One region of the Mesorhizobium sp. Ca11 genome, then DNA from elsewhere that is predicted to be linked to it. Evidence: riboswitches for the same ligand, from Rfam matches in the RefSeq annotation. Region 1 holds a riboswitch; each other region holds the start of a gene.
The links. A riboswitch is a leader RNA that binds a small molecule or an ion and turns the genes downstream of it on or off. The one in region 1 is predicted to bind thiamine pyrophosphate.
Positions count from the first base shown of each region.

Region 2: another riboswitch for thiamine pyrophosphate. It lies ahead of LB538_RS22505 (ABC transporter substrate-binding protein); the one in region 1 lies ahead of thiB (thiamine ABC transporter substrate binding subunit).
Region 3: another riboswitch for thiamine pyrophosphate. It lies ahead of thiC (phosphomethylpyrimidine synthase ThiC); the one in region 1 lies ahead of thiB (thiamine ABC transporter substrate binding subunit).

Region 1 is NZ_JAIUHU010000012.1:150,541-153,809, reverse strand. It holds gene thiP (thiamine/thiamine pyrophosphate ABC transporter permease) at 1-353, opposite strand, end outside; gene thiB (thiamine ABC transporter substrate binding subunit) at 586-1,596, opposite strand; TPP riboswitch at 1,642-1,747, opposite strand; gene LB538_RS21330 (thiamine diphosphokinase) at 1,883-2,527, shown strand; gene LB538_RS21325 (ABC-F family ATP-binding cassette domain-containing protein) at 2,529-3,269, shown strand, end outside.
Region 2 is NZ_JAIUHU010000014.1:59,263-62,531, reverse strand. It holds gene LB538_RS22515 (tetratricopeptide repeat protein) at 1-59, shown strand, start outside; gene LB538_RS22510 (hypothetical protein) at 83-853, shown strand; gene LB538_RS22505 (ABC transporter substrate-binding protein) at 911-1,594, opposite strand; TPP riboswitch at 1,585-1,697, opposite strand; gene LB538_RS22500 (hypothetical protein) at 1,896-2,240, shown strand; gene LB538_RS29375 (dihydrofolate reductase family protein) at 2,785-3,012, opposite strand; gene LB538_RS22490 (dihydrofolate reductase family protein) at 2,930-3,269, opposite strand, start outside.
Region 3 is NZ_JAIUHU010000001.1:429,517-432,785, forward strand. It holds gene thiO (glycine oxidase ThiO) at 1-116, opposite strand, end outside; gene thiC (phosphomethylpyrimidine synthase ThiC) at 120-1,964, opposite strand; TPP riboswitch at 2,069-2,184, opposite strand; gene LB538_RS02125 (FkbM family methyltransferase) at 2,868-3,269, opposite strand, start outside.

The sequences.
Region 1 (3,269 bases):
GCCCGACCGTAGAGCGCCAGGATGCCGAGCGCGGCGACGATCGCCGGCAATGCCAGCGGCACGGTGAACAATTGCAGGATCAGGCGGCGTCCCGGGAAACTTGGGTGCCTCGACAAAGCGCGCGCCACGAGCAGCGCCGGCGCGACCGACAGCAGCGTCGAGAGAGCCGCCTGCCACAGCGTGAAGCGGGCGACGCGCAGGAGGTAATTGTCGAAGGCGGCGGCAGCGCCGGAGAGGTCGTGCGCGCCTTCGACGGCGAGGCCGGCGAAGGCACCGCCGATGAGGAGGGCGATGGCCGCCAGCGCGACGACGCCGGCGGTGACGCGGGAGTCAGGGTGCACGGCGGCTTGCATGCTGCACCTTGGTGGAATTCAGCAAACGCCGCGTTCCTTCGCGCCCCCCTCTGTCTTGCCGGACATCTCCCCCACAAGGGGGGAGATCAGCAGCGCCCGCGCCTCGCTCATCACTGCAACGTTGCCAGTTGGCGAAATCGCCGATGACAGCCAATCTCCCCCTTAGAGGGGGAGATGTCCGGCAGGACAGAGGGGGGCGCCGTAGAGCGATCATCTTGCGCGAATAGCGATCCTACTTGCTCATCACCGCCAGCCACTCATCCACCCACGCCTTGCGGTTGGCGGCGACCTCCTGCGGGCTGAACAGCAAGGTCTTGGTCGGCTTCACCAGTTTGTCGAAGGCCGGGTTGAGCGGCTTGTCGGTCTTGCCGGCCGGGAACATCCAGTTGGTTTCCGGAATGACATCCTGGAATTTCGGTCCGGTCATGAAGGCGATGAACTTTTGCGCCAGCGGGTTCTTCGCGCCCGTCATGGTGATGCCGGCAACCTCGATCTGCAGGTATTCGCCTTCCTCGAACGAGGCGGCCTGGTAGCGCTCGGTGTTCTCGGCCACCATATGGTAGGCCGGCGAGGTGGTGTAGGACAGCACCATCGGCGCCTCGCCTTTGGTGAACAGGCCATAGGCTTCGCTCCAGCCCGGCGTCACCGTCAGGACCTTGGTCTTGAGCTTTGCCCAAGCCTCCGGCGCTTTGTCGCCATAGACTGACTTCACCCACAAAAGCAGCCCGAGACCGGGCGTCGAGGTGCGCGGGTCCTGGATGACGATTTTGTCCGTGCCGGCGCCTTCGATCAGCTCCTTCAGGCTCTTCGGCGGGACTTTAAGCTTCTGCGTGTCATAGATGACGGCGAAATAGCCATAGTCGAAAGGCACGAAAGTGTCGTCGCTCCAACTTCCAGGGACGTCGATGGCGGAGACTTCGCCATGCGGCGCGAACAGACCGCTCGACTTGGCGTCGGCGGTGAGATTGGTGTCGAGGCCGAGCACGATGTCGGCCTTGGTGCCGGCGCCTTCGAGCTTGACGCGGTTGAGGAGCGCCACGCCGTCGGCCACCGAGACGAATTCGAGATCGCAGCCGCATTCGGCCTCGAATTCCTTCTTCACCGCCGGGCCGGGACCCCAATCGGCGGTAAAGCTTTCATAGGTATAGACGGTGAGCTTGTCCTTCGCAGCGGCAGGCGCGACGCCCGCCAGAAGCGAAACTAAGCCGGTTGCGAGAATGAGATGGGACAGTATTGCGCGCATATCGGCGCCTCCTTCGTTCGAGTGACAAGGAATTGAGGCGCCGGATGGTCCGAAACGTCTAATCCCTCCGCCGGTACAAACCGGATCAGGTTCAGCGGGTTGGCTTGATCGCCTCTCAGCCGGATCACGTCCGGCACCCCGTTAGAGCGTTTCGACAGATAGGCCCGGCCGAAGCAGCGCGCAAGCGGAAGTTTGCCGGGCAGCTAATGTTCGCCGGTACCCTCGCAGCCGAAGCGCACGGCATCCCGCTTCCGTTTCGCCCGACGGGCTGGTAAGGGCGACGGCCATGGGCACATTCACCATCCTGCTTGGCGGCGAGCTTATCCGCACGCCCCGGCTCGAACGCCAGATCGAAGGCTCGCGCGTCATCGCCGCCGATGCCGGCATCGGCCATGCCCGCATGCTTGGACTTGTCCCCGAACTTTGGGTCGGCGATTTCGACTCGGTGCCGGCGAACCTGCCGGATGACCTCGCCGCCGTGCCGCGAAAAGTCTTTCCGGCCGAGAAGGACATGACCGATGGCGAGCTCGCCATAGCGGAAGCGCTTCAGCGTGGCGCCACCAGCCTCGTGTTGGCCGGCGCCTTTGGCGGCAAGCGCGCCGACCATGCCTTCCTGCATCTGGCGCTGGCCGTGCGGCTGGCCGAGGCTGGCACGACCGTGCTGCTGACCAGTGGCGCGCAGGAAGGCGCTCCCATCCTGCCCAGCAAGGCCAGCTTCGACTATGACGACGGCACCTTGTTTTCGGTGCTCGGCTTTTCCGACCTGTCCGGCCTGACGGTCACCGGCGCCAAATGGCCTCTCGACCGCGTCGAGGTGGCGTTCGGTTCCTCGCTCACTATATCAAATGAGGTCAAAGGGCAGCTTGGCATCGCGCTGGAGCGCGGCCGGGCGCTGCTTCTGGCCCACCCCTATCCTCTTCCAGAAAGTTGACATGGCGCCGCCACTCCTCAACCTCGACGGCATTAAACTGACTTTCGGCGGCACCCCGCTGCTCGACGGCGCGGCGCTCAGCGCATCCGCCGGCGAGAAGATCGCGCTGGTCGGACGCAACGGCTCGGGCAAGTCGACGCTGCTCAAGATCGCCGCAGGGATGATCGAGCCGCAGGACGGCGAGGTGTTCCGCCAGCCTTCGGCGACCGTCCGCTATCTGCCGCAGATGCCGGACATGGACGGCTTCGCCGACGTGCGCGCCTATGTCGAGGCGGGCCTTGGCCCGGCCGACGATCCGCATCGCGCCACCTATCTGATGGACCATCTTGGCCTGACCGGCGAGGAGCGGCCGAACGACCTGTCCGGCGGCGAGGCGCGCCGCGCCGCCCTTGCCCGCGTCATGGCACCGGAACCCGACATCCTGCTCCTCGACGAGCCGACCAACCATCTCGACCTTTCGGTGATTGAATGGCTGGAAGAAGAGCTCGCCCGCACCTCCTCCGCGGTTATCCTGATCTCGCATGACCGCCGCTTTCTCGAGCGCGTCACGCGCGCCACTGTCTGGCTGGACCGCGGCCAGACGCGGCGGCTGGACAAGGGCTTTGCGCATTTCGAGGAATGGCGCGACCAGGTGCTGGAAGAGGAAGAGCGCGACCAGCACAAGCTCGGCCGCCAGATCGTGCGCGAGGAACATTGGCTGCGCTATGGCGTGACCGCCAGGCGCAAGCGCAACATGCGCCGC
Region 2 (3,269 bases), on a different contig from region 1:
GCAATCGCAAGCGTGCGGAAGCCGACCGCAAGAAGGCGCTAAGTCTCGGGGCAGAGTGAGCAGGGTGTCGGAGCGCAGGCGGATGTCACCTTGGAAATGGCTGCAAGTGGTGGCGGTCATCCCCGTAAGCATCATTGGGGCTGAAGTGATGCCAACGATGTTCGGCGGCGGCAGACATCATCACCATCAATCAGTGGAGATGTCGCCCCAGCCGGTAACCACCGCCGACATCGATGCCGAGATCCGGAAGCAGGATCTCCGGATCTTCGAGGCTATCGCCCGCGAATTTCCGGAGGACTACGATGCGATGTTGCGCAAGATTACTGCCGCGGCCCAGACCGGAAACCAAACAGAAGTGCGCGATGCCAGCAGGCAGGCGGTCGCCGATCTGAGGCACAGATATGCACCGCTCCTACCTTCGGCGCCGGACAGCAACGTCTCGGAAGCGCTTTCGGCGCAACTCGACATGCTTAATCATGTCATGGCGCGCGAAACGCCGACCACCTGCAACAACTACCTGCGCAACGGGCCGGACGCGATCAGTGCGCCCGGCCACGATTTCCGGGCTGACCTGGACAGGATCGGCGCCACCCTGTTCCCCGCCTTCGGCGCCGCCAAAAGAAGCGGCCTACCGGCGGCAGTGCCTAGCGATCAGGACTGGTCGCTGATCGCCGACGTTTTCACAAAGATCGGCGGCACGTCGGCCGAGATGGAGGCTATCTCGAACGTCAACCAGGACTTCCCGGGTCTGTGCCCGGCCATGGCGAAATTCTATGAGGCCGCCCTGGTAATGCATGGCGAACCCGGGTGGCACATTAAGACCGCGCTGCTTCTTACCATCGTCGAGAATTAGGCACCGCGCCGGATTTTCCGGGCAGGTTCCGGCGCGACACTGCGTTCCTGCGTCCTCTCAGGCACCCAGAAACTCGTTGCTGAAAAATGCCCCGAGATCCGGCTTCTGCTTCAGCGCCTTGCCATCGCCATCGAGCAATATCCCCGAGGCGAACAGATACCCGCCCATCGCCTCCATCTTGGCCTTGTCCATCGTGCCGATGGCGCCGTCCGCGCTTTTCGGGAAATGCCCGTCGTTCAGCGCCTTCAACGAGGCGTACGCTAGCGCCGGGTTGGTCAGCGTATCCTTGTTCGCGGCGATCAGCAGCTCGCCCGCCTGCTGCGCATGGTCGACGGCGAATGCGTAGCCGCGCCGCGTCGCCTGGACGAAGGCCACGGCTGCCTGTCGGTTGGCGGCGAGGAAGGCGTTGCTGGAGACGATCAACGTGGTGTGCTCGTCCTGCACGCCATAATCGGCATAGCGGAAGCTGCGCTGCTTGAGGCCTTTCAGTCCGGCCTCGACGCCTTCCCAGGTCGAGACTTCCAGCGTGAAATCGACCGCGCCGTTGGCCAATGCCTCGTAAGCCGAGGTGCCCAGCGTCACAGTGGAAAACTCCCCCTTGCCGCCGTCATGGCGGATGATGGTCGAGATCAGCGCGTTCTCCCAGGCGCTGCCGAAGCCGCCATAGGTCAGGCCGTCGAGATTTTTCGGAGTCTTGATGGCGGCGCGGTCGGCGTTGAAAATCTGTGCGCCGGAAAACATGGCCCGCCTCGCTCCGCTGGTATTATCCAGATCAGCTTTAGGGTCCGGAGGCTTGCCGCCACCATCTCAGCCCCGACCGTACGGAGCACCCCTGTGGATGGCGGGGTTAAAGCACTGTTTGCGGTGCTGGGAAAGCGGTTTTTTGCGGTGTCAGTTGGGCCAGGCGCCCATCTCCCTATGGGAGATGCCGGCGGTTATAACCGTTTTATCTAACCTATTTTGTCGTTCAAATTGTACGAATCTCGCTTGATTGCTTTTCGTACGTAAAGTACGATACTTCCCTTCCTTTGAGGGGATTTGCTTGAACACCGCGAACCATGCCGCTTTTGCCGACCTCTCCCATCCGTTGTTGTCGCCTTTGCCGCTCGCCGAGCGCGAACGCCTTGCCGGCGCCTGGCGAATGGCCAGCCAGGACATCGCCGACGACATCCGCTTCATCCGGCAATATCTGAAGGTGATCGCCGAAAAGGACGAGCGGCTTTCGACCGGCACGCTGGTGCATGGCCGCGCCTATGTCGAGGCGTGCGCGGCCTGGCTGCCGGAGACGGCGGCGCGGTATTTGCGCAACCTCAGGCTGATCAGCGAATGCGAAAGCGCGATGATCGCCGCGGGGGTCAGGTTTGCCCGATCGAGCGATGCGTGGTGAGAGCGTTCTGACCTCTTCCGTTAGAGAAGGGAAGGAACTCCAATGCCGCCAGCGACGCGAACAATCATGCCGCTGCAACCCTCGGCTCTGGGCCTCGAAAAATGCATCGTTTCACACAATCGCCAATTGGTGGACGCGGGCGAGCGGCCGGGCGTTAATTCTGCGCAGGCGAAGGAGGGTAAAGCCGTATACCAGGGAGGAATTTCGTTTTGATGGACCAACAAATCGACATCGGCATACAGCCTGACGATCAGCCCTACGAAGTCACTTCATTCGCCCGCAAGCATGGCCTGACGGTCCCGGTTGCCGACGCGGTCCTTTTCGCCAAAGGTCCGTCGCCGTCACGCGCAGCTTGCGACATGGCAGCGCTTGCCTTCCTCTGCGCGGTCGCGCGATACGCCGGAAAGCAAGGGACGCGATAGCCTCCTCTTATAGCTTAATTGCAACCCGCATGCCGCCGGCGTGGCTGCTGGCGGCGGCGATGCCGAGCGTGCCGGTCAGCTAGCCGCCATGGTCGAAGCCTTCGCTCAGAGGTCGTGACGGTTCAGCGGGGAGCGTAGATGCGAAGCATGGTGCCGTTATCGTAAGCGGCCGTCACGAGGACGTTTAGCTTGAGCGCGTCCGTCAAACCGCTGAATAGCGGTTTGCCACCGCCATAGGCGATCGGCCGAGTCAGGATGACATACTCATCAATCAGACCTGCCTTCGACAGCGCCTGAGCGAACTCTGCGCCGCCCCATGCAATAATTTCGCCGCCGGGTTGCTTTTTCAATTAGCGATTCCTCGTGCAGGTCATCTTTCGCAACAGTGGACTCTGGCCAAGTTGCCTTTTTCAGCGTTTTCGAAAACACGACCTTGGGGATGACGTTCATCGGCGCGGCATAGGCATCCTCGGATTTTTGCCAGTACGGGCCCATTTCCTCGTAACTCACGCGGCCCATGATGTGTGTGCCAGCGCGACTGATGCGATCGAGTTTCCACCGCTTGAGCTCTGCCGGTTCAGGAAAACCGCCCGTCGACATTCCTACC
Region 3 (3,269 bases), on a different contig from region 1:
TTGCCGCCTATCTGGCTGCGAATTTCGGCAACCGTTACGGACGCACCCCGCGCGGCCAATTCATGGGCGACGGTGAGGCCTGCCACACCGGCGCCTTTGACAAGGACGCGGCGCATGACTCAGCGCAATTCCCGATCATCCTGCGCCGAAGCCTGTTCTTCCGCTCCGGGCGTTTCGACCGGCATATAGAGATCGCCGCCCGCGCGATATTTCTCCGCCATCGCCGCCATCCCCTCTTTTTGCGCTTCCGCGCGAATGTCGTGGGAGATCCGCATGGAGCAGAATTTCGGTCCGCACATCGAGCAGAAGTGCGCGACCTTATGCGCCTCCTTGGGCAACGTCTCATCGTGGAACGAGCGCGCCGTCTCGGGATCGAGCGACAGGTTGAACTGATCTTCCCAGCGGAACTCGAACCGCGCTCGCGACAGCGCATCGTCGCGGACCTTCGCGGCCGGATGACCCTTGGCAAGGTCTGCGGCATGAGCGGCGATCTTGTAGGTGATCACGCCGATCTTGACGTCGTTGCGGTCCGGCAAGCCGAGATGTTCCTTCGGCGTGACGTAGCAAAGCATCGCCGTTCCGAACCAGCCGATCATGGCAGCGCCGATGCCTGAGGTAATGTGGTCGTAGCCCGGTGCGATGTCCGTGGTCAGCGGTCCGAGCGTGTAGAACGGCGCCTCGCCGCAGACGGCAAGCTGCTTGTCCATGTTCTGCTTGATCTTGTGCATGGGAACATGGCCGGGACCCTCGATCATCACCTGGCAGTCTTTCGCCCAGGCGATTTTGGTCAATTCGCCGAGCGTCTCCAGCTCGGCGAATTGCGCTTTGTCGTTGGCATCGGCGATCGAGCCGGGGCGAAGGCCGTCGCCGAGCGAGAAGGAGACGTCATAGGCTCTGGCGATATCGCAGATCTCATCGAAATGCTCATAGAGGAAGCTTTCGCGATGATGGTGCAGGCACCATTTGGCCATGATCGAGCCGCCGCGAGAGACGATGCCGGTGACCCGGTCGACGGTCAGCGGGATGTAATGCAGCCGCACGCCGGCGTGGATGGTGAAATAGTCGACGCCCTGCTCGGCCTGCTCGATCAGCGTGTCGCGATAGACCTCCCAGTTGAGATCCTCGGCAATGCCGCCCACCTTCTCGAGCGCCTGGTAGAGCGGCACGGTGCCGATCGGCACCGGCGCGTTGCGTACGATCCATTCGCGGATGTTGTGGATGTTGCGGCCGGTCGACAGGTCCATCACGGTATCGGCACCCCAGCGGATCGCCCAGACCATCTTTTCGACCTCTTCGGCCATCGATGAGGTGACGGCGGAATTGCCGATATTGGCGTTGATCTTCACCAGAAAATTGCGGCCGATGATCATCGGCTCGCTCTCGGGATGATTGATGTTGGCAGGGATGATCGCGCGGCCGCGCGCCACCTCGTCGCGCACGAATTCCGGCGTGACGAAGTCCGGTATCGATGCGCCGAATGCTTCCCCATCCTGTTGCAACCTGCTTCGTAGCATCTCGCGGCCAAGGTTCTCGCGGATGGCCACGAATTCCATCTCGGGCGTGATTATGCCGGCGCGCGCATAGGCAAGCTGTGTCACCGCCTTGCCGGCTTTTGCCCGCACCGGACGATTGCGGACTGGAAATTCAGGCGTCAGCCGTTCGCCCGTCGCAAATCCGTTGTCCTCGGGCCTGACGTGGCGGCCGTCATAGGCTTCGACATCGCCGCGCGCGGCGATCCAGTCCTGCCGAAGGCGGGCAAGACCCTTTTCGATATCCGTTTCGATCGCGGGGTCGGTATAGGGGCCTGACGGATCGTAGACCGTCACCGGCGGTTCCCCGGCTGTCGGATGTACGCTGATCTCGCGCATCGGCACCCTGATCTGCGGATGGATGATGCCGTTCTTTTGGATTTTCCGCGATGCCGGCAGCGGCCCGGTCGATACGGTGGGGGTCAAGGCATTCATTTGAGGCTCCTTTGCTCGTTGCATTGGAGACCCAGTTCTGTGCCGGAAGGATGAAAAGACGCCTTTGTCTGCCTGCTTGAGACAGGTCTTCGGGCATCAAGTCCCGCAAAGCGCTTGCACCGTCCCTACGCCAGTATGAACTGGATCAGGTTCAACGGGTCACTGCGTCGCAAAGCCAGCAGTATCTCAGCCCCTTGCCGGGACTCCCCTGGTGAATGGCTCAAGTTGAGCGAGACGCCGTCGTTTTGTCAAGCATGCCCGGCCCCGGTAGTGGGTCACGCTGGCGTGACTGACAAGCTTGGGGGATCGCGGACATCGTCGCGCTGATCGAGGCGAAGAAGCAGAGCAGCCGACGGTGCGCGGTTCTTACAAAAGGGATCGCTTGATGCGCAGGAACATGAGCGGCCCGACCAGCTTATCAAGGTGACACAGGATTTCTGGCCGGGCCGCCCAGTAAGGCCAGGGTTGCCTATCCCAGCCTACCCCGCCCAAGTTCTTCCGAAAGCTGGTCAGGGTCAATTACGCCCCGCCTGAAAAGCCACATGACCTTCATGGCTATCTCTTCGCGCTCATTCTCGCGAACAATTCGATGTTTTGCGCAGTAGTCGTTGAGAGCTTTTGTGAGGATTGTGAGTTCGTCGGAATCCGCCACCCCGCGCGACAACATGCCTGCCTCCCCATATGGGCGGAGGCGTACCGCTTCCAACGCCCGCTTGTCTCTACCCTGTTATGGGCGACTTGAAAAAGATACACCCGGAAAAAGTCAGCTTCGAATCAATTCGATGCGACTGAGGTCGGACACCGATTAGGGTTTCTTGAGGAGACGTGCCTCGCGAAGGAGCGACTTGGCCCGGACGGCAATTGGGTTCGATTGCCGATGCAGCGATTGGTTGGTGATGCAGGCTAGGCGAAGGCCCAGATGTCCTCGGCCTGGAAGCCGACCTGGTAGCCGGCGGTCTTCAGCTTGACCACGACCTGGCCGATCTCGGCGGCCGGAAGCGCGCCGACCTCGATCTTGATCATGCCGGGGCGGTAGCGCTCAAGGTCGAGCTGCTCGAACACCATCCAGTCGGCCCCCTCGCAGTCGACAAGGAACGCGTCGATGTGGGTGATGCCGTTGCGGTCGAGCAGCGTCTGCAGGGTTTCCGACGGCACCTCGATGTCCTTCAGATGCGGCGCGAACCTGTTGAAGTTGGCGTCGGCCTCGCCCCAGGCGTTCTTGCCCGACATCAAATTGGTGTCGGTGACCGACGAGCAGCCGATGAACTCGATCGGCAACGTGCCGGATTCGAGCGCCGCGGCGTC